DNA from 3 places in the Shewanella sp. S23-S33 genome. Region 3 is predicted to be linked to each of the others. Evidence: predicted binding sites of a transcription regulator. Region 3 holds the regulator's gene; each other region holds the start of a gene.
What was found. The regulator FliA, encoded in region 3, starts transcription of late flagellar genes. The targets are predictions, from matches to a motif close to CTAAAGNTNNNNNNNNNNNNGCCGATA.
Positions count from the first base shown of each region.

Region 1 (3,280 bases), on a different contig from region 3:
GGGCATTGCCTGCATCGATATGGCGCAGAGTTTTGAGCTCGTGTACATACCGGGGACAATCTTGTAATAACTTAGGCCTATGAATGTCTTGCAACATCATAGAACCAAATTGTGCGACGAGTGATTGGGTTTGTTGATCAGATGAAAAAGTCCACACTGATACCAAAGAAACCGCTAAATTCTGGCACAACAACTCTGTGGTTAACTCTGCCGTCTTTGTGAAATCGCCCTGCTGTTTTGCAGTTGACTGTACCAAAGACTCCAATAAATGCTGATGCTGACGTCGCTTCACGCTGGTTCCCTACAAAACTTCGTGTTGGGCTAAAGGTCTTTGCTGTTAGCAAACTTACCTCAAAATGTGGAATTAAGCTGATTGAATTATTCTTATTTGGAGGCAGATTACACTAACTGTTGTAAGCACAGCAACATGTGGCACAATTTATTACAATTTGGTTAACAATAGCAGCATTTTTAGGCAATTAGCGCGATTTCCGTGACATCTATGACCGACTAAAAACTAAAGTGCTGCTTTAAAAATTACAGGCCGTTTTCCAATTGAAAAATCATTTTTTCCGCGCTGACATTGAAGGTCAGCAGTAAGTCGACGCCTTCAGTCTTAGTCACAAATTCAGTTTGCACTTCAGCAAATCGAGTTTGAGCGCGTGTTGCCATGCTTTCGGCATCCGCTTGAGCGCTATCGCCAACAAAATTTAACGTCAATAACGTATCGTGTTCATCAATAACGGCGCCGATATCGACAAAGCTGCCGCAATCGGTGCAAGTGTCATTCACTGTCGGGCTCTGTGCTTCTATTATGCCTTTCATCTGTATTCCTTAATGTATAGAGCGACTGATTAACGGCATCACTAAAATATGCTCGTTAAATTTTTAACGCGGTAAATTTTAACTCGATAGGTTAATACGAATTATAGGTAATTAAGCTTCAAGATAACTGGCTTTAGCTCACGCTTATTTATCGAAATGGATCAGATTGACTTGATGGGTATTGAAGACCACTTGCGGGAAGACGGCCTTAGGCTGAGGCGAGCAAAGGCACAAGATTACGTTGGATTGCCAATTGATCAGCAAAGTGCATGATCTCGACTTTGGGTGCGGTTAATTGGCCCCTTTGCCTCAGCTGAGTCACATGGTCACAGTTACTTAACGCTTCTGCCATTGCGACTGACTCGCCGCCACGGATGACTAAGGCTTCCGGTCGCAATGCTTGTTGTAATTGAAACGCACGTGGACCTTGAGCCATAAAAATACTGCTGTTATCAACCACTGGTTCAGCAGACGATAAATCCGCCATTAAACTTTGCTGCGGTGGCAATTCGAACTGACGTTGTAATTTTTGCGCCATATCAAGTTCATTTTGCCATTGGAATTGTGCCATGTCCCGTGCGTCAACCGACAGTAACGACAGCAACAGGGCGAATTCGCCCCGTCTGTCGTTTTCTATCGCCGCGTTTAAGCGGGTGCCAATTTGGGCTTCGTTGACTAAAGGAACATCAATTTGCATAAAAAAACATCGTCAAAACAATTCGTTGTTAGTTAATCGACCATTTGATACATAACTTTAGGAATATTTTTAAATTGGGTATTTACATGGAAAAGGTTTCTGACTACTATGGCGGCCGCAATTGAGGAGGGGTTCCCGAGTGGCCAAAGGGATCAGACTGTAAATCTGACGGCTCAGCCTTCGAAGGTTCGAATCCTTCTCCCTCCACCATTTGCACTGCAAGTTTTATCGTGTTGTTCGAAAATGATGTAGAGTTTTACAAAAGCGTTAAAGGTATTCGTGGAGGGGTTCCCGAGTGGCCAAAGGGATCAGACTGTAAATCTGACGGCTCAGCCTTCGAAGGTTCGAATCCTTCTCCCTCCACCATCTTTATCTCTAACGCAGAGGATCATTTTCAAAGACTAAGCATGGCCAATGTTTAGTTTTGTCTTGATAAACAAGTCCGTTATTGATGATGTTTTGAAAGACAATTTTAAAAGTTAGTTGTAAAGCTAAAAAGAAAGTTTGTGGAGGGGTTCCCGAGTGGCCAAAGGGATCAGACTGTAAATCTGACGGCTCAGCCTTCGAAGGTTCGAATCCTTCTCCCTCCACCATTTCTTTCACTCTCGCATATCCTTCTTGTTCCACTTCCGCATAGTCTTTTCCAACTTAATCTAATTATTTCAGCTTAATCTAATTAAATTCTTAGTATTTCTATGTTAAGTAAACCTCTTGGTTAACGACATTTTTTGATTTCAATTACGTCGTGCTCGACTTTAAGCGAATGACTTCAAGGTCATCCAATAAAACCGCTTTGCCCGTCCCTGTGATAAGCTCTGAAAATGATCCCTTTCGATGTGACTACTATGATTTCTAACACGATTCAACCACCAGTGGATTCTCACAGCGCTCACAGACTCTGCCCAACATGGGAAGCCCACGCAATAGGCAAGATTGAAGCGGATTTTCAGCGCAGCGCCGATACCCACTTGATTAAGCTTGAATTACCTATGCTCGATGGCATAGATATTTATCTTAAAGATGAAAGTACCCACCCGACAGGGAGTTTGAAGCATCGCCTCGCCCGCTCACTCTTCCTCTATGCCCTGTGTAACGGCTGGATTAAGCAAGGCACGCCAATTATCGAATCCTCATCGGGCAGTACGGCGATTTCTGAAGCCTACTTTGCCCGCTTACTCGGTTTACCTTTTATTGCCGTGATGCCCAAAAGCACAGCTAAAAAGAAGATTGAGCAGATCACTTTCTATGGCGGCCAATGTCATTTTGTCGATCATTCCAGTGAGATTTACGCAGAATCGGCGCGCCTTGCCGCAGAGCTCGGCGGCCATTATATGGATCAATTCACCTACGCCGAGCGTGCAACCGACTGGCGCGGTAATAACAATATCGCTAACTCGATTTTCAATCAGATGGAGCGCGAGCCACACACTATCCCGCGGTGGATAGTGATGAGCCCAGGCACTGGCGGCACATCGGCGACCATAGGCCGCTACATTCGCTATCAGAGGTTGGCAACACAACTTTGCGTAGTCGACCCGCAAAACTCCGTTTTTTTTGATTTCTATCAGAGCGGCGATGCCAGCTTAACCTGTTGCAATGGCAGTAAGATTGAAGGCATAGGTCGACCGAGAGTCGAGCCATCGTTTATTCCTGGAGTTGTCGATACTATGCTGCAAATTCCCGACGCCGCATCGGTGGCGACGATTCATTGGTTAGAACAATTAATTGGCCGCAAAACCGGCGCATCCACAGGAACCA
Region 1 covers NZ_JBHFFD010000025.1:5,926-9,205, reverse strand. Annotated here, with positions in the region: gene ACHA99_RS08360 (bifunctional diguanylate cyclase/phosphodiesterase) at 1-292, opposite strand, end outside; gene ACHA99_RS08355 (DUF406 family protein) at 538-825, opposite strand; gene ACHA99_RS08350 (VC2046/SO_2500 family protein) at 1,034-1,522, opposite strand; tRNA gene ACHA99_RS08345 (tRNA-Tyr) at 1,648-1,732, shown strand; tRNA gene ACHA99_RS08340 (tRNA-Tyr) at 1,804-1,888, shown strand; tRNA gene ACHA99_RS08335 (tRNA-Tyr) at 2,031-2,115, shown strand; gene ACHA99_RS08330 (PLP-dependent cysteine synthase family protein) at 2,344-3,280, shown strand, end outside.
Region 1: a site for FliA is predicted at 1,557-1,583, ahead of ACHA99_RS08350 (VC2046/SO_2500 family protein). Genes of this name have one in related genera too.

Region 2 (3,280 bases), on a different contig from region 3:
TTTTCAAAACGCTCCCAAGGTTCATCGGTGTCGAGCATAGACAAAAATGGCCCTACTGCTGTTCCTGTGGCTAAAAACCACAAATGCTTCCCTTGGAGTTCACCCTTAGGAATTTCAGCTAAGGTCATAAAACCAGTCGCGGTTGAGGTAATTTCAATTTCATCGCCTATTGCAAGGTTGTGTAATTGAGGCGATAACAGGCCATCCTCTACCGCAACGGCGAGCACCTCGGCATAGGGTTTATCGGGAGAATTAACTAAGGAGTAGGCTCTAGCCACACGCTTATCATCTTGCATTTGACTTAACTTGATAAACTGACCAGGAATAAATGGAGCTAACTCGGCAGCAATGCGCAATGAGAATAACTTATCACTCCAATCAATACGTTCTATCACTTGTCCCCTAATCCACATAACCTGCCCTCAAGCGAAACGTTAAATAGGCTTCCAGCATAGACTTTTTTCTGCACAACAAAAACCCCTTATATAAGGGGCTTATGACTATAACGCTGAATATAGAACTGAAAATACTGAGGTATTAACTCGGACTCGATGCTGTCTCATCAGTCTTCTTGTTAAAGCTATCTCTAAAGGCTTGCAGCCCCTCTTGCACTAAGCTGTAGGTTTTATCGACACCATCGGCAATATCACCCTGCAATACTTTAAGGCCGGACAGAATATCTTTAGCCTCTTTAAAGCCATTGTCGATGGCACCGCCAATAATCCCCATAAAGCTATCGAGTTGATCACTTAGACTCATACCCGAATTTTGTTGTTGGTGAATGCTAAAAAACTGCGTCGCAAAACTCACGATACGATCTGCAGTCGCTTCTGGAGAAGTATCTACGCCATTATCGTAAGCCGTCTGAATCGCGTTCTCGCCCATAGTGGGCGCTAATTCTTTATTAATCGACTCTATCGCTGCGCGATAAAGCAAGGCCATAGACTGATCGCCTGACTTGATATTCACATCTTGCTGTGCCGATAAAATCGCTTGATTCATCAGCTGCTTGCTCGTTTGCTGCGCAGTTTGCTTCGAGGTTACTTCTGTGGCTTTCGCGTCCTTCGAATCACTCACTTCGGTGCCCTTAGACGCCGCGTTTTCAGCATATTTTTTCTGTGGCAAAGGGGTACTTTGCACTTGAGGGGGTTTATTGATTTCCATGATGACTATCCATTCAATTCGGGTCGACTTAATTATCGACCAAAATTTAACCAGCTTTAGTAATTTTTAGAATTGAAGTACCATCTGACCACAAGGCCATGATAAGGCCCACATAAATTAAGTGGGTTCATTCTTTAATAAGGTGCATAAAGCGCCAACCCACCGCAATGCAGATCATTACTATCGCTGAGCTTAGACATAAGCCAATAGAAAAGGATGTTACACCATGGCAGCAGGCCGCAGTTTGAGTCATTTCCGCTTTCACGGGTTTACACTAATCCTTAAGCACTATTTTAAGCATAATCTGGGTATCAATATAAAACGCTTTAGCCTGCTAACAAGCCTCGTCATATTCACTTGCCTCGGCTTTACTCCCATTAGCCAAGCTCATGCGGAAAGCAGACTAATTATTTTAGTCAGACATGCGGAAAAAGCCGACACACCAGCCAATAACCCGCAGTTATCACCCAAGGGAGAAATACGCGCAGCATCACTGATCACTGCCTTGAGCCGCACGCCGCTGTCGCAACTTATTGCGACTCAATACCTAAGAACCCAGCAAACACTCGCGCCCATCGCCGAGGATCGCCATTTACCTGTGACGATAGTAGAAGCTGCCAAACCTATCGAAGAACATATTCAACACATTGTCGAACAAGTGCATGCTGTAAAGGGCAATACACTCATCGTTGGGCATTCAAACACTGTCCCACTGATCATTAAAGCCCTTGGTGGACCGGAGATCCAAGCGATAAGTGAAGATGACTATAGCCAGCTGTTTTTACTCTCTCTTAATGATGACCAACCTGCGAGCTTGATCGCCACCCGTTATGGACAAGAATAAGGATAAATAACATGAGTGAACTCAATTGGTTTATGTGGGGACTCGATCTATTTTCAGGGTTGTTTTTAATTATAATAGGACTCGCAGTACTCGCGGTTATTTACATGTATATCGCAGATAAAATGCAGACCAAACAAGCGGTAAGACATAACTATCCTGTAATTGGTCGCTTTCGGTATCTGTTCGAGAAACAAGGCGAGTTCTTTAGACAATACTTTTTCGCCCAAGACAGGGAAGAATTGCCATTCAACCGTGCAGAACGCAGTTGGGTGTACCGCGCGGCTAAAAATGTCGATAGAACTATCGCCTTTGGTTCGACTCGCCCCTTGGATACTGTCGGTACTGTTATGTTTATGAATACCGCCTTCCCAACCCAAGATGAAGAGATCACGCCCATTCATCCACTGACAATTGGCACCAATTGCCGCCAACCCTATACGACTCAAGCCATTTGTCATATTTCAGCCATGAGCTTTGGGGCTCTATCGCGCCCAGCAATTACCGCCCTTTCCCACGGTGCGGCGCAGGCGGGTTGCTGGCTTAACACAGGTGAAGGCGGCTTGAGCCCTTATCATCTAAAAGGTGGCTGCGATATCGTCTTTCAAATTGGAACAGCCAAATACGGTGTACGTAATGAGCACGGACATTTAGACGATGAAAAGCTCAAGTCGATAGCCATTCATCCCGAAGTCAAAATGTTTGAAATTAAAATGAGTCAAGGGGCTAAACCGGGTAAAGGTGGCATTTTACCAGGGATCAAAGTCACAGCTGAAATTGCCCATATCCGCGGTATTCCTCAGGGTTATGACTCTATTAGCCCTAATGGTCATATTGAATTCAAATCCGTGAACGATATTTTGGATATGGTTGAACGAGTACGTAAAGTTACCGGTAAACCAACGGGCATTAAGGCCGTACTCGGTGACGTACAGTGGCTCGAAGATTTATGTGATGAAATCGAACGTCGTGGCGAAGACTCTGCCCCCGACTTCTTTACTTTAGACAGTGCCGATGGCGGCACAGGCGCTGCACCACAACCTTTAATGGATTATGTCGGATTACCACTGAAGGAAAGCTTACCAATCCTAGTTAATGTCTTGATCCAACGAGGCTTGCGTAAACGCATCAAAGTCATCGCTTCGGGTAAACTCATAGTGCCATCAAGAGTCGCTTGGGCTTTAGCATTAGGTGCAGACTTCATCGCATCGGCCCGCGGTAATATGTTCGCCCTAGGTTGTATTCAAGCCTTACAGTGCAATAGAGATACCTGCC
Region 2 covers NZ_JBHFFD010000069.1:77,667-80,946, forward strand. Annotated here, with positions in the region: gene ACHA99_RS19320 (ferredoxin--NADP reductase) at 1-413, opposite strand, end outside; gene ACHA99_RS19325 (DUF5610 domain-containing protein) at 538-1,164, opposite strand; gene ACHA99_RS19330 (histidine phosphatase family protein) at 1,391-2,008, shown strand; gene ACHA99_RS19335 (FMN-binding glutamate synthase family protein) at 2,020-3,280, shown strand, end outside.
Region 2: a site for FliA is predicted at 1,198-1,224, ahead of ACHA99_RS19325 (DUF5610 domain-containing protein). Genes of this name have one in related genera too.

Region 3 (3,280 bases):
TCCATGGTTTTATTTGCAGCTTGTTCGGTCATGTCAATAACGTAATTTAAACGTTGCTTGGCATCGGGGATCTCTGTATTGGCTAATTCAGCAAGACGATTATCAACTTGAAAATCCATCAGCGCACTATGAAGTTGCCGAGTTAATTTACCTACTTCTTCGAATAATTCTCGTTGCAGTGGAGCAGCAAGCTCCCGAAATAAATCATCTGCCTGACTTTGCTCACCTGCACTTAATAATTCAACTAAGTGCTGAGCTTGCTCGAGCGTGATGAGCCCTGATGTTTGTGACTTCATAGCTCATCCTTGCTCAAGCGAGTCGTTCGAATATTTTATCTAACTTCTCTTTCAGCGTTGCAGCGGTAAAAGGCTTAACCACATAACCATTCACTCCCGCTTGAGCGGCAGCAATAATCTGTTCACGTTTTGCTTCAGCAGTCACCATTAATACGGGTAAATGCTTCAGCGAATCATCAGCGCGAATTGCTTTTAACAGATCGATTCCTTGCATACCAGGCATATTCCAATCTGTAACAACAAAATCAAAATCCCCCTTTTGCAACATCGGCAGGGCTGTTGAGCCATCGTCTGCTTCTTGGGTGTTATTAAACCCCAAGTCTCGCAACAAGTTCTTGATGATACGCCTCATTGTCGAAAAATCGTCAACAATGAGAATCTTCATATTCTTGTCCAAGGTTTCCTCCGGTGAGCTGACATTCTGTGCTCGATTAATAATTATACTTATGTCCAGTGCTTGAGTTTAGCTTTCAATCGCAACATTGCCTGACTTAATATCTGGCTAACCCGCGATTCACTGACTTCAAGAATGGCGCCAATCTCTTTTAAATTCAATGCTTCATCGTAGTACAGGGATAACACTAATGCATCTCTTTCAGGCAATAATTTAATTGCCTCAACCAGAGCAGAATGAAATTGGTTCTCAGCTAATGCTTCAAATGAATCATCATCGGACCGATCACTCACTGTAAGTATATCCTGAGATACGCCTAAATCTTCTATCCCTATGATTTTTCCGACAGAAACATCGTTAAGAATATGATGGTACTCATCGAGCGTCATATCAAGTTTTTCTGCAATTTCTGTGTCGCGTGCATCACGGCCCAGTTCTTGCTCTAACTCATCAATAGCGTGTGCAACCTTACGATTGTTACGATGAACGGAACGAGGGACCCAGTCGCCACGACGAATTTCATCTAACATGGCTCCACGTATGCGTATGCCGGCGAAGGTTTCAAATTTCGCACCCTTGCCACCATCAAACTTGGATGATGCTTCTAGTAACCCCATCATCCCAGCTTGGAGTAAATCATCTAACTGCACAGATGCAGGTAGTCTGGCGAGTAAATGATGCGCAATTCTTTTAACCAACGGAGCATACTGTTCAACGATCGACGATTTATTGTCTAAACAAGTATACGCAGCGGCTTTATTCACTCGTTTTTTCCTCTTGAAAATCTGGTCGTTGTACTAAACGCTCAACGAAAAACTCCAAATGCCCACCAGGTTGCTGCGGCACAGGCCAGCTCAAAATTTTATTTGCCAATCCTTGATACGCAATCGCCGCTGGTGATTTAGGATAAGCTTCAACCACCAATTTTTGTTTACGAACAGATTTACGTAAATTTTCGTCAAATGGAATCGTGGCGACTAATTCAAGTGCAACATCTAAAAATCTGTCGGTCACTTTACTGAGTTTAGCAAATAATTCCATACCTTCGCGTAAACTACGCACCATATTGGCAACTATTTTAAAACGGAACACACCATGCTCACGGCTGAGAATTTTAATCAGGGCGTAGGCATCGGTAATCGAAGTGGGTTCATCACAAACAACGACTAACACATCCTGCGAAGCACGTGAGAAACTGAGCACCATATCTGAGATCCCAGCCGCAGTATCTACGACTAGAATATCAAACTGAGTCCGCATCTCACTAAATGCACGGATTAATCCAGCATGTTGCGCAGGGCTTAATTCCACCATCCCCTGTGTTCCTGAGGTGGCAGGTACTATGCCTATCCCCTTAGGACCACGCACGATAATATCGTCAAGCTCTGCATCACCAGAGAGAACATGAGAGAGGTTACGCTCGGCACGAATACCCAGCATGACGTCGACGTTTGCTAAGCCAAGGTCAGCGTCAAGTACCAAGACACGCTTGCCTTTTTCGGCTAATGCCACAGCAGTATTAATAGAAACGCTGGTTTTACCCACGCCTCCTTTACCACCAGTGACCGCGATTACTTTCACTTTTTCGTTATAGGGTTGATTCATCATACGTAAACCACTTGCTTGATCCAGGGTCATAAATCTACTCAAATGCACAGGCCATATTATCTGACCACGCTGTGTCTTGTAATGATTGTTGTTCTGTACTATCTAACGCTGCGAGTGCCTGCTGGGCTAAATCTAGGGTATCCGCAACTTTCATATCTTCAGGAACTCTTTGTCCATCAGTAATATAACTTAATGGTAATCCGTTTTGGATCAACACACTTAATGCCCCTGCTAACGACACAGATTCATCGAGTTTTGTGAGAACGACACCAGATAGGGGAATGCGTTTAAAATGATTGACTGCATCTTGCAGCACACGGCGCTGCCCTGTCGCAGACAGTACCAGATAACTGCGGATAGGTATCCTGCTATTTGCAGTTAAATTATCAAGTTGCTGGTAAAGGCGCATATCTCGCTGTCCCATGCCAGCCGTATCTATCAATACTAGCTTGCGATTCCTAAACTGATAGAGAATTTGCTCTAATTCATTTAGATCATGAGCTTGCTTTACTGGGCAGCCCATTATTTTGCCATAAGTTGCTAATTGCTCATAGGCTCCGATGCGATAATGATCTGTGGTAATTAAAGCAACATGTTCAGCACCATGATGTGCCGCAAAACGGGCAGCAAGTTTAGCTAATGACGTTGTTTTACCAACGCCAGTAGGACCAACTAATGCAACCACCCCGCCCTGTTTCACAATGTCATCACCCTGATTGTCAAGCATATTAGCGAGACTTTGTGGTAATGCTCTGACTAATTCAGCCGGCGTATAATGCTGGCTCAGCGCGGCTAATTTATTCGCAACCGCAGGGGAGAATTCAGCCTCAAGCAATTTGGCTTCGAGCATAGCACCGACGGGATCGATGCGTTTTTTATGTTCCGTCATCAAGGAGGATACTTGATGTGTCAGTAAATTACGCAGTGATGCTAATTCATCACGCATAGCCTCAATATCAGCACTTTGTTTCTGTGATGTTTG
Region 3 covers NZ_JBHFFD010000019.1:67,237-70,516, reverse strand. Annotated here, with positions in the region: gene ACHA99_RS05340 (protein phosphatase CheZ) at 1-296, opposite strand, end outside; gene cheY (chemotaxis response regulator CheY) at 310-693, opposite strand; gene ACHA99_RS05330 (RNA polymerase sigma factor FliA) at 741-1,454, opposite strand; gene ACHA99_RS05325 (MinD/ParA family protein) at 1,447-2,328, opposite strand; gene flhF (flagellar biosynthesis protein FlhF) at 2,333-3,280, opposite strand, start outside.